4 regions of the Kluyvera fluvialis genome follow, and region 4 is predicted to be linked to each of the others. Evidence: predicted binding sites of a transcription regulator. Region 4 holds the regulator's gene; each other region holds the start of a gene.
The links. The regulator CRP, encoded in region 4, controls carbon source genes, mostly activating them, when cyclic AMP is high. The targets are predictions, from matches to a motif close to ATGTGANNNNNNTCACAT.
Positions count from the first base shown of each region.

Region 1: AC6I4B_RS15775 (PTS mannitol transporter subunit IICBA) is a predicted target of CRP. The motif match lies at 1,607-1,624, and genes of this name have one in related genera.
Region 2: azuC (stress response protein AzuC) is a predicted target of CRP. The motif match lies at 1,722-1,739, and genes of this name have one in related genera.
Region 3: bhsA (multiple stress resistance protein BhsA) is a predicted target of CRP. The motif match lies at 1,150-1,167, and genes of this name have one in related genera.

Region 1 covers NZ_AP046142.1:3,345,237-3,348,367, forward strand. Annotated here, with positions in the region: gene bioA (adenosylmethionine--8-amino-7-oxononanoate transaminase) at 1-819, shown strand, start outside; gene AC6I4B_RS15770 (kinase inhibitor) at 890-1,366, shown strand; gene AC6I4B_RS15775 (PTS mannitol transporter subunit IICBA) at 1,806-3,131, shown strand, end outside.
Region 2 covers NZ_AP046142.1:2,002,234-2,005,364, reverse strand. Annotated here, with positions in the region: gene AC6I4B_RS09570 (methyl-accepting chemotaxis protein) at 1-1,083, shown strand, start outside; gene AC6I4B_RS09565 (DUF2766 family protein) at 1,222-1,473, opposite strand; gene azuC (stress response protein AzuC) at 1,554-1,643, opposite strand; gene AC6I4B_RS09555 (MFS transporter) at 1,839-3,131, shown strand, end outside.
Region 3 covers NZ_AP046142.1:2,366,142-2,369,272, reverse strand. Annotated here, with positions in the region: gene ldtC (L,D-transpeptidase LdtC) at 1-628, shown strand, start outside; gene bhsA (multiple stress resistance protein BhsA) at 821-1,078, opposite strand; gene AC6I4B_RS11270 (TetR/AcrR family transcriptional regulator) at 1,325-1,960, shown strand; gene AC6I4B_RS11265 (glycine zipper 2TM domain-containing protein) at 2,091-2,627, opposite strand; gene AC6I4B_RS11260 (NAD(P)/FAD-dependent oxidoreductase) at 2,798-3,131, opposite strand, start outside.
Region 4 covers NZ_AP046142.1:413,542-416,672, forward strand. Annotated here, with positions in the region: gene AC6I4B_RS01910 (YccS/YhfK family putative transporter) at 1-1,360, opposite strand, end outside; gene crp (cAMP-activated global transcriptional regulator CRP) at 1,409-2,041, opposite strand; gene AC6I4B_RS01920 (OsmC family protein) at 2,346-2,750, shown strand; gene AC6I4B_RS01925 (phosphoribulokinase) at 2,800-3,131, opposite strand, start outside.

The sequences.
Region 1 (3,131 bases), 2.0 Mb from region 4:
GATAATTCGATGCACAGCCTGTGGAAGGGGTATTTGCCGGAAAACCTGTTCGCTCCTGCACCACACAGCCGTTTTGACGGTGAGTGGGACGAATACGATATGGTGTCATTTGCACGCCTGATGGCGGCGCATCGTCATGAAATTGCAGCGGTGATTATCGAGCCTATCGTGCAGGGAGCGGGGGGAATGCGGATGTATCACCCTGAGTGGCTCAAACGTATTCGTAAAATGTGTGACCGCGAAGGCATATTGCTGATTGCCGATGAGATAGCCACCGGATTTGGCCGTACCGGCAAGCTGTTCGCCTGTGAACACGCGGGGATCAGCGCCGATATTCTGTGCCTCGGCAAAGCGTTGACCGGCGGTACGATGACGTTATCCGCCACCATCACCACTCGTCAGGTTGCACAAACCATCAGCAATGGCGAGGCGGGCTGCTTTATGCACGGGCCGACATTTATGGCTAACCCGCTGGCCTGCGCGGTCGCCACGGAAAGCCTTGCCATACTGGAGAGCGGCGAGTGGCAAACGCAGGTTGCCGCTATTGAGCGTCAGTTGAAGCGTGAACTGGCCCCTGCCAGTGATTCACCGTGGGTTGCCGATGTGCGCGTGCTGGGGGCAATTGGCGTGGTAGAAACGCGCTATCCGGTCAATATGGCGCGCTTGCAGCGTTTCTTCGTCGAGCAAGGCGTCTGGATCCGTCCTTTTGGCCGCCTGATTTACCTGATGCCCCCTTATCTCATCGCCCCGGAGCAGTTGACACGCCTGACCCGATCGGTCTGTCTGGCGGTTGAACAAGAAACATTTTTTATCGATTAAAGCGCAGAAATTTCGTTCGCTAGCCGCTACACTCCTTTGTTAATCAGTCGATTAACAAAGGAGGCAGTCGATGAAATTAGTCAGCCACGATCTGCGTGATGGCGAAAAACTCCCCCACAGCCAGGTTTTTAATGGCATGGGCTATGACGGCGGAAATCTTTCTCCCCATCTGGCGTGGGATGACGTCCCCGCAGGCACAAAAAGTTTTGTGGTGACCTGTTACGATCCCGACGCGCCAACCGGTTCCGGCTGGTGGCACTGGATTGTCGCTAATATCCCGGCAGATATTCGAGAACTGCCCACTGGCGCAGGTTCTGGGCTGGTAGGTTTACCGGCCAGCGCGCTTCAAACCCGCACCGACTTTGGTAAAGCGGGCTACGGTGGCGCAGCGCCGCCGAAAGGCGAGACTCACCGTTATATCTTCACCGTACATGCGCTCGACGTGGACAAAATCGACGTTGATGAAGGTGCTAGCGGGGCGATGGTCGGTTTTAACGTCCATTTCCACAGCCTCGGCAGCGCGTCAATCACAGCGCTGTTTAGCTAATTCGCCACACGCAGTATCTGCCCTGCCGGGGAAACCTCGCAGGGCTTTTTTATGTAATTTTCTGACGAAAAACCAACAGACAGGAAGGCAAACAAGACGAGCTACGGCGAAGGGAAATTTATCTTGTGAAGATAGTCACAGTTTAAAAACAAACACGCCAACGACAAAGGTGATTTAAATCACAAAAAAGTCGTGAATAACGGCGGTATTTTAACTTTGTAGCCGACTTTCAGTGCATTTATGTGACAAGCATCACTAAAAACAGCCTTTGAGTGGGAGTTGTATGGTGACATTAATCACAAAGAGCCCTCGAGTACGCGAGATGAAAACGGCGTGATAGAGTCGATTTTGCATACAGAACGACTGGATGGTTTTTGGCGAAACCACCGCAACTATTACGACGCGCAGCATCTTTACCGCGCACCACGAGGGGTCTTTTATGTTATCACCAGATATCAAGGTCAAGATACAGAATTTTGGCCGTTTCCTCAGCAATATGGTGATGCCCAATATTGGCGCATTCATCGCCTGGGGCTTAATTACCGCGTTATTTATTCCCACCGGTTGGCTGCCTAATGAAACGTTAGCCAAACTTGTTGGCCCGATGATCACTTACCTGTTGCCGCTGCTAATCGGTTATACCGGTGGCCGTCTTATTGGCGGCGAGCGCGGCGGTGTTGTGGGCGCTATCACTACCATGGGCGTTATCGTCGGCGCGGATATGCCGATGTTTATGGGTTCAATGATTGCAGGCCCGCTGGGCGGCTGGGCCATTAAGCGGTTCGACCGCTGGGTCGATGGCAAAATCAAAAGCGGTTTTGAGATGTTAGTAAATAACTTCTCCGCCGGGATTATCGGGATGCTGCTGGCGATATTGGCCTTCATGGCTATCGGGCCGTTGGTTGAATTGCTGTCGAAAGCGCTGGCCTCGGGCGTCAACATTATGGTGCAAAATAACCTGCTGCCGTTGACCTCTATTTTTGTCGAACCGGCCAAAATCCTGTTCCTGAATAACGCCATTAACCACGGTATTTTCTCCCCGCTGGGTATTCAGCAGGCAACAGAAACGGGCAAATCTATTTTCTTCCTGATTGAAGCGAATCCAGGGCCAGGTTTGGGCGTGCTGTTAGCGTATATGACCTTTGGCAAAGGCAGCGCGAAGCAGTCTGCCAGCGGAGCGGCGATTATTCACTTCTTTGGCGGTATTCACGAAATCTATTTCCCGTACGTGTTGATGAACCCGCGCTTAATTCTGGCGGTGATTCTGGGCGGTATGACCGGCGTATTTACGCTGACGCTGTTCAACGCAGGCCTGGTCTCCCCGGCGTCTCCTGGGTCTATTTTTGCCGTACTGCTAATGACGCCGAAAGCGTCGCTGATTGGCGTCGTGCTGTCTATTCTGGCCTCGACGCTGGTGTCGTTCCTCACCTCCGCCATGTTGCTGAAGCGCGTTCGCGTCGGCGATGAAGAGAGCAATGGTCTGGCCGAAGCCACCCGCCGGATGCAGAGCCTGAAACAGCAATCTAAATCCGGCGGCAGCGTTTCTGGCACACAGCCACAGCCTGCGGCGTCTGCCACGCTCGATTTAGCGAAAGATCTGCATCATGTTCGCAAAATTATCGTCGCCTGCGATGCCGGTATGGGTTCCAGCGCTTTGGGGGCTGGCGTGCTGCGCAAGAAAGTGAAAGATGCCAATCTGACGCATATTTCTGTCACCAACTGCGCCATTAACAGCCTGCCGGAAGACGTTGATTTAGTCATCACC
Region 2 (3,131 bases), 1.6 Mb from region 4:
GAGACACTAACCACATGGATAATCGTATTCCTCCTCATCACCCTTTGCATTATTATCGCCACCGTCTGGTTCAGCATTCGCAATGTCCTCATTTCACCATTAAACCGCATTGTTGAAAGTATTCAGCATATCGCCAAAGGCGATCTGGTCAGGCCCATTGATGCTGCGGGCAGTGAGGAAATCGAGACGCTGGCGGAGACATTACGTCATATGCAGCATGAACTTGCCAGAACCGTGGGAGATGTGCGTGACGGCGCGAATGTCATTTACAGCGGAGCAATTGAAATTTCTGCCGGTAATAACGATCTGTCTTCACGTACTGAGCAGCAGGCCGCCTCTCTGGAAGAAACGGCAGCCAGCATGGAGCAGCTGACGGCGACGGTGTATCAGAATGCTGAAAATGCCCGCCAGGTCAGTAATCTGGCACTGACGGCATCAGAAACCGCGCAGCGTGGCGGTAAGGTTGTCGATGATGTGGTTGATACCATGCGCGATATCAGCGGCAGCTCACAAAAAATCTCTGACATCATCAGAGTGATTGATAGCATTGCCTTCCAGACCAACATTCTGGCGCTTAACGCCGCAGTAGAAGCCGCGCGAGCTGGTGAGCAGGGACGCGGTTTTGCTGTTGTGGCAGGTGAAGTCCGTAACCTGGCGCAACGCAGCGCACAGGCCACTCGTGAAATTAAAGACCTGATTGAGGATTCTGTCAGCAAGGTGGGCGCAGGTTCGGCGCTGGTCGAGCGAGCAGGTGAAACGATGGGTGAAATCGTTAACGCAGTGACCAAAGTCACCGATATTATGGGCGAAATCGCATCGGCATCCGATGAGCAGAGCCGGGGTATCGATCAGGTCAGTCTGGCCGTGACTGAGATTGATAGGGTAACGCAGCAGAATGCGGCACTGGTTGAACAATCAGCGGCGGCGGCAGAATCACTCGAAGAGCAGGCAAGAAAACTGACCCAGTCTATGGCAGTATTCAATATTAAGTCTGAATCACATCGCATGGGCCATGGCGACTATAAAGCGACGCCTATGTCGGCGATACAAAATAACGACGAAGATAACTGGGAAACAACCTAACCCAAGCTAAGCCGCCCTGCCAGCGCAGGGCATCTACTTTCTATTCCCCAATTTCCCCTATAAACGCAACAAGGGCGGATAATCCGCCCTTGTTGGTTCAACGTTCAGGGCAACGCACACCCTACCCGTCATTAATTTTTAGTGCGTTGCATCCTGCGGCGTAAATTTCAGCTCAATCAGTGCAATCGCTTTCTGAATCGCCCGCTGTGTTACCGGGTCTGCCCCTGCCGGATGAGTAGTGAAATCAATAGATTTCAACTGGCTAGCCATTTTGTCACGAACTTCAACCGGGGCGATAACGTCAATAACGTCAAGGATCTGTTTGATAACGAGCTGGCAGGCAACCACATCGGAAACCAGTTCATCGTTAGGGGTAAGGTTTTGGGACATTTTTTGCTCCTTTTTTGCGGAGCGTAATAGTAACCTACTTTCGCAGAAGATAAAAAAACCTGCCGCAGCAGGTTTTTTTATCAGAACATAGCGCCTGGCGGTACGTCTTTAAAGGTCTTGCAGTAATTTTCAAACATGCTTTTGAGGATTTTACGCATACGTTGTTTCATGTTAATACCCATTATTGTTATGCAGATGTTATTGTCTTTAGGGGTATAATATGACCACCATCACAAAAATCAATCGATTTGCGATGTAAATCACACAGAGTTTATTAATTAAGTTAAATTTGTTATATAAAACCACAACTTACAATATCTACAAAATTTGTAAATTTTACGAATTATTTTGATAGGGTAAAAACAATGAGTGAGCCTCTACAGGCCCAGGTCAGCCGTGGGGTGTCCCCTGCGGCACTGCTGGTAGCCGGTGCATTCTTTATGGAGTTCCTTGATGGCACAGTGATTGCCACCGCATTACCTGACATGGCGAAAACCTTCGGCGTCGAAGCCGTGGACCTGAATATCGGCATTAGCGCCTACCTCATCACTCTCGCCGTATTGATTCCCGCCAGCGGTTGGATAGCCGATCGCTTCGGCGCACGCACCATTTTTAGCCTGGCGCTAGCCATCTTTACCGTCTCGTCCGTATTTTGCGGGCTAGCCACCAGCGCCGACAGCTTTGTGGCAATGCGTATTTTACAAGGTGTGGGCGGCGCGCTGATGGTCCCGGTGGGGCGTCTTGCCGTCCTGCGCACCACACCGAAACATCTGCTGATCACCGCCATTGCGACCCTGACCTGGCCGGCGCTAATCGCCCCTATTATTGGGCCGCCGCTGGGCGGGTTTATCGTAAGCGTCGCCGACTGGCGCTGGATTTTCTTTATTAACGTCCCGCTCGGTATAATCGCGATTCTTCTTTCGCTGCGCATTATTCCGAACATTCGCGATGATGAGCGCCGCCCGTTTGATTTACCCGGTTTCCTTGCAACGTCCGTATCGATGGTCAGCCTGGTTTATGCGATGGAACTGCTGGGAGCAGAGAAAATGCAGGCCGGATTAGTGGTGGCGCTACTGATTCTTGGTGCGGCGACGTTCTATTTTTCGCTGTACCACTTCCGCCGCAGTCGGTGGCCCATGATCCGCCTGGACGCCCTTAAGGTTGCGACTTTCCGGGTCACGATGTACGGTGGCTCGCTGTTTCGAGCCTCGATTAGCGCGGTTCCGTTTTTACTGCCGCTGCTGTTCCAGGTGGGTTTTGGCATGGATCCGTTCCATTCTGGGCTGCTGGTGCTGGCGGTGTTTGTCGGCAACCTGACGATAAAACCCGCCACCACGCCACTTATTCGCTGGCTGGGTTTCCGCCGTTTGCTGCTGATCAACGGTGCGCTCAACGTTTTGGCGCTCGCAGCCTGCGCGCTTTTAACCCCACAAACGCCGGTTTGGGTCATTATGCTGGTGCTCTATTTGGGCGGCGTGTTCCGTTCAATCCAGTTTACCGGCGTCAGCACACTGGCGTTCGCTGACGTTCCCTCACCGCAAATGAGTTATGCCAATACGCTGTTCAGCACCGCCAGCCAACTGGCTATCGGTCTGGGCATTACGCTGGGCGCGATTGGCATCCGCATTGGCGAAAAAGTCAGTGATGTACTGGCACTT
Region 3 (3,131 bases), 2.0 Mb from region 4:
TTATTACTACCCGCCGGGCAGCAATAAAGTCACCGTCTACCCTATCGGCATTGGTCAGCTGGGCGGCTCAACCGTTACGCCAACCATGGTGACAACGGTGTCTGATAAGCGCGCCAATCCGACCTGGACGCCGACCGCGAACATTCGTGCGCGTTATAAAGCACAAGGGATCGACCTGCCAGCAGTGATGCCAGCAGGGCCGGATAACCCGATGGGTCATCACGCGATTCGCCTGGCGGCATACGGCGGCGTCTATCTGCTACACGGCACTAACGCCGATTTTGGTATCGGAATGCGGGTAAGTTCCGGCTGCATTCGCCTGCGCGATGGTGATATTAAGGCGCTGTTCGATCAGGTAAAACCCGGCACGAAAGTCAGCATTATCAATACGCCTATCAAAGCATCGATTGAGCCGAATGGCGTGCACCTGGTAGAAGTTCATCAGCCGCTCTCCGAGAGCATTGATGATAATCCGCAGACCCTGCCGATCGTGCTCAATGCCAGCATGAAAGCCTTTAGCCAGAACCCAAAAACCGATGATACGGTGATGAATAAAGTGATGGATGTCCGTTCGGGGATGCCGGTTGACGTGACTCGTCACCAGGATATCGCTCAGCAGAATCTGTAAACGCGACAAAAGTAAAAGGCCCTGGGCGGGTTACGCTCAGGGCCTTTTTTATGGCAGTGACATAAGCATTTTGAGGGTTATCAACGCAAATTCATTCAGGCTGCGGCGCGAAGCGAACCCGACTCGCCAACCGGAGTCAGCGGCTCGGGTGAGGGAACGCAGAGGCCGTCTGAAAGAGGCTGCGTAAAATGCTTATTTATAAATTACCGCAGTGCCGTGCAGAGAGTTCGGGCCGCTCACGGAGGTGATACGGAACGATTTCGCACCCATTTCATCCGCTTTCTGCGCTAATTCTTGTTCCAGAGAAGCCAGGTTCGGGCCTGCGCTCGCCGCGATATTGCCGACTTTATGCTGGTCTGCTGGAGTGGATTGCACTTCAACAGCGGCAAAACTTGCAAATGACAGTGAACTAAGGACTGCTGCGATGGCCAGGGCTTGTACGTTTTTCATGATTATTACCTATGCAGATGAATTTTTGTAGGTCAGACGTTATTAACTTAACGATCGATAAATTAATAATAATGAGATCTGCGTCACACGTCAATGTCATTTTTATAACGATCGTTTGGTAAATAATAATTCATATATTTTTCATATGAATATGCTGAAAATTTTTTTAGTATCATAAGCGCTAGCCCCTGCTGGCAATTATTTTTATAATGAATGTTCACTAAACCGACTAAGGTAGGCGGCGCGATGACAACTGATACGCAAAGTTGCGCGAAAAAAGGCCGTGGGCGACCTAAAGTATTTGACCGGGAAGCAGCGCTGGATAAAGCCATGACGCTGTTCTGGCAGTATGGCTATGAAGCGACATCGCTTTCCGATCTCGTTGAAGCGACAGGTGCGAAAGCCCCGACGCTGTACGCGGAGTTTGTTAATAAAGAGGGGCTGTTCCGTGCCGTTCTTGACCGCTACATCACCCGCTTCGCATCGAAAAATGAGGCCTGCTTGTTCTGCGACGAGCAGCCGGTGGTTCAGGCGTTACGCAATTACTTCACTGCGGTTGCCACCTGTTTTACCAGCAAAGACACCCCTGCCGGGTGCTTTATGATAAACACCTCGTCGGCGCTGGCGGCATCGTCAAAAGAGATAGCCAAAACCATTAAGTCGCGCCATGCGGTACAAGAGCAGACGCTGAGCCAGTTTTTACAACTGCGTCAATCGCGCGGCGAAATTCCGGCGGATAAAAACATCGGCGAACTGGCGCTGTTTTTAAGCTGTGTTTTACAAGGGATGTCCATCAGCGCCCGCGAGGGTGCAAGCTTTGAAACGCTGATGCAGATTACTGAAACCACTCTCAAGCTGTGGCCGCATATGCTGAGCGAATAGACGAGTTTCAGGGTGTAAGGTAGTCGTGATTCGGCAAGCGCAGGCTTGCCGATTTTATTGGGCGACAGCAAGATAAAAAAACGCCCCGCAGCCTGAGTGATTGCGGGGCGAATAATAGGTTAGTGCTTTTTTAGGCTTTATTCAGAACCAACTGGCCGTTGTTATCCAGCGGAATCTGGCTGCCAGGGTCTTTGTCCATACGAATTTTGCCCTGCCGATCGCCGATTTTATACGTCACGTCGTAGCCGAGCATTTTCTCTGATTTGTCATATACCGTTTTGCAGCGCTGTTCGGTGGTGGTGTAGGTGTCGTTGTTTTGCATCGACCCCTGCACCTGGTTACCGGCATAGCCGCCACCCAGCGCGCCCACTACCGTCGCCACATCTTTACCACGACCACCGCCAAACTGATGGCCGATAACGCCGCCCGCAACGGCGCCAAGCACCGAGCCGGTAATACGGTTTTCATCCTGAACTGGGCGACGATGCGTTACCGTCACGTTGCGGCACTCTTTACGCGGGTTTTTAACCGTTTCCTTGATAGGCGTGGCAGAAATAACCTGTGCATACTGCGGGCCACGATCGAACACGTTCATGCTCGCGACTGCGGCAACCCCAAGTGCGGCGGCGACGCCAATACCTATACCCGCCAACATTGATTTATTCACGGGAGATCCTCCTTTGTTGCTATTACTAACAATTTTGCAACTGATTGTTAGCAGTGCCAATCAGACAGAGGATTAAAAACGGGGATTTATGAGGGAATACAGGTGTTTCGGAAGATTCTGAGGGGATTCCCGAAGGCGGCGTTAGCGCCGCCTTCGGGGGCAAGCGAGGATTAATGCAGTTTCAGACGTGGACGAATAACGCGGTTAATACTGCCCACCAGCATCATCAGACCCGTTTTGCAGTAACCGTGCAGCGCAATCTGGTGCATACGGTATAAAGAGATGTAGACCATGCGCGCAATGCGCCCTTCTATCATCATCGAACCGCGCATCAGGTTGCCCATCAGGCTACCGACCGTCGAATAGTTAGACAGCGAAACCAGCGAGCCGTGATCTTTATAGCTATAGGCTTTCAGCTCTTTGCCCTTCATCTGCGCCAGAATGTTGTTCAGCGCGCAGGTCGCCATCTGGTGCGCTGCCTGAGCGCGCGGTGGCACAAAGCCC
Region 4 (3,131 bases):
GGATAATCAGATAACTCCCCAGCGTGATGAGCAGCATTCCGGTGAGCGCCAGCCCCTGCGGCGTGTGGAAGTGCAGGGCCACGGCGGCGATAACCAGACCCGCCAGCGTGCCCGCCGCACGGTGGAAAATGCGCACACGGGTCGCACCGTAACCGTTTTGCGTGACCAATAATATCGTCATTAAAATCCAGTACGGTTTAGGCAAATGCAGCGCCGCGCCCATCAGGCTGGCGATGCTCAGCATCACGCTTAACCGGGCGGCATTGCGCAGTGCGGGGGACTTCAGCGACAGATAGCTTTTTAACGCCTGCAACAGCGGCAGGCGGCGCTCTTTATCCGCCATCAGATTGCGCGGATACAGCGGCCTTTGGAAGCGCAGTACGCGAGCAATGCGGCTGAAATGCCAGGCACAGAACTGCCCAACCGGGTTATCCGGGTGCTGTTCGGTGATTTTCTCCAGCGCGCCAATCTGTTTTTTCATACTGAAACGGCTGGGATAGCGGTGATAGAGAATGTCATCCGCGAGCACCCGCAGGCGCGCGGCGACGGTCTGGGCATTCCAGCGGATCACCGCCTCAGCGTGGCTACGTTCGACCAGTTTTTGCACCTCCTCTGGCTGATGCAGACTCACCGAAATGTGCTCCTGTAGATCAAGGCCAATCTGGAAGGCGCGCAGCAGGCGTTTGTAATCGTTATTCTGGTTTGCCGCCAGCATGTGTAGCTGCTGATAACACTGAGAAATAAGGTCAACCACCTTTTGCTGGCGGCTTAAAAGCGGCGGCAGCGCGGTGTTGGGGTCGGTGTGCTGCGTCAGGAGGCTATATTTTGCTTCGCAATAGTCGGCGAGCTGGCGGTAGAGCAGGCTTAGTGACTCGCGCAGCGGCTGCTCGCGCCAAATCCAAAACCACCACCAGTTGAATAATCCATACCACAGCGTGCCGAGTGCGTAGATAAGCAGCGGCTGCCAAATGGGCATATTACCAGCCAGGCTGAGGGTAAAAATAGCGGCAATCAGCGAAGCCGGCAGCAGCCGCCCGTGCAGGGAGCTTATCTCCGCCGTTACGCCCAAAATCAGCGCCAGCCCGCTGAGAATCAACGGTAGCGGAACCTCGCGCGCCAGCAACAACTGAACGGCAAGACTGCATCCGGCGAACAGACAGCCGCCAATAATCAGGCGTTTGAAAAAACGTTTATGCGGGGTATCAAGACCGGCAATATTGCAGCAGGCGGGAACCAGCGAAAACAGCAGACCTTGTTGAAGATGGCCGAAGATAAGGCCAATGGCGACCGGCAAACATAACACCAGCGTTTGCCGCAGTGCATAGTTGACTTCCGGGTGGTAAATCAGCCTGCGCCACATAAGAGACAAAAACGGCGTACCGTTGGAACAATACGCCGTTTTAAAGGATTAGCGAGTACCGTAAACGACAATCGTTTTGCCGTGTGCGGAGATCAGGTTTTGATCTTCCAGCATTTTCAGAATACGGCCCACTGTTTCACGGGAGCAGCCCACGATCTGACCAATTTCCTGACGGGTGATTTTGATCTGCATACCGTCCGGGTGAGTCATGGCGTCCGGCTGTTTTGCCAGGTTCAGCAGCGTCTGTGCGATACGACCTGTCACGTCCAGGAATGCCAGGTTGCCGACTTTTTCAGACGTGACTTGCAGACGACGTGCCATTTGCGAAGAGAGACGCATCAGGATGTCTGGGTTAACCTGAATCAGCTGACGGAATTTTTTATAAGAGATTTCAGCAACTTCACAAGCGGTTTTTGCCCGTACCCACGCGCTGCGTTCCTGGCCTTCTTCAAACAGGCCTAACTCGCCGATAAAATCGCCCTGGTTAAGGTAAGAGAGGATCATCTCTTTCCCTTCTTCGTCCTTGATGAGTACAGCCACTGAGCCTTTGACGATGTAATACAGCGTTTCTGCTTTTTCACCCTGGTGAATCAGCGTGCTCTTCGAGGGGTACTTATGAATATGGCAATGAGACAAGAACCATTCGAGAGTCGGGTCTGTTTGCGGTTTGCCAAGCACCATGCGCGGTTATCCTCTGTTATAAGCTCTTTCCGGCGGCAAAAACATTGCAGCCACCGGTTGCAATAGTATCCTTCCCGTTACCTGGGAAGTCGGCTGTCGAATATTGCCGCAGCCTGTAATGTGATGTCCTCTGCATACATGCAGTACGTTTATGTATTACCGTAGCATCCTGACTGTTTTAGCATAGCTTGAGCCGTGTGTCTCCTGGTGTCTCGCTTCAGCATGACGGCGATCGCCTTCCGTTGCGAGATTTGTTATGTGCGCGTAATCTGGGAAGAAAATTGCAACCTGGGAGTTAAATATTATGCAAGCGCGTGTGAAATGGGTTGAGGGGATGACCTTCCTCGGTGAGTCGGCTTCTGGCCACCAAATTTTGATGGACGGCAACTCTGGCGATAAAGCGCCAAGCCCGATGGAAATCGTGCTAATGGCGGCCGGTGGTTGTAGCGCAATTGACGTGGTGTCTATTCTGCAAAAAGGCCGCTATGACGTTTCTGACTGCGAAGTAAAGCTCACTTCCGTACGCCGCGAAGAAGCACCGCGCCTGTTCACGCACATCAACCTGCACTTCATTGTGAGCGGTAAAGAGTTGAAAGATGCGGCTGTTGCACGCGCGGTTGACCTGTCGGCGGAGAAATACTGCTCAGTGGCGTTGATGCTGGGTAAAGCTGTCAACATCACGCACTCATACGAAGTGATTGAAGGCTGATATCCGTGATTGCCCGGCGGCGTCCTGCCTATCGGGCAATCGTGATGATTCAGGCGTTGTTCTTCTCTTCCACTAACCGCTGTACCAGCGGCATCATAATCAACTCCATCGCCAGCCCCATCTTGCCGCCGGGAACGACCAGCGTATTCATATGCGAGATAAACGAGCCTTGCAGCATCGCCAGCAGCCACGGGTAGTCAATCCCTTCCAGGTTGCGGAAGTGAATGACCACAAAACTCTCATCCAGTGATGGAATGCTTTTCGCAGCAAACGGGTTAGAGGTATCGACCGTTGGCACTCGCTGGAAGTTGATATGGGTGCGCGAGAACTGCGGAGTAATGTAGTTGATGTAGTCTTCCATTGAGCGCACTACGGAGTCCA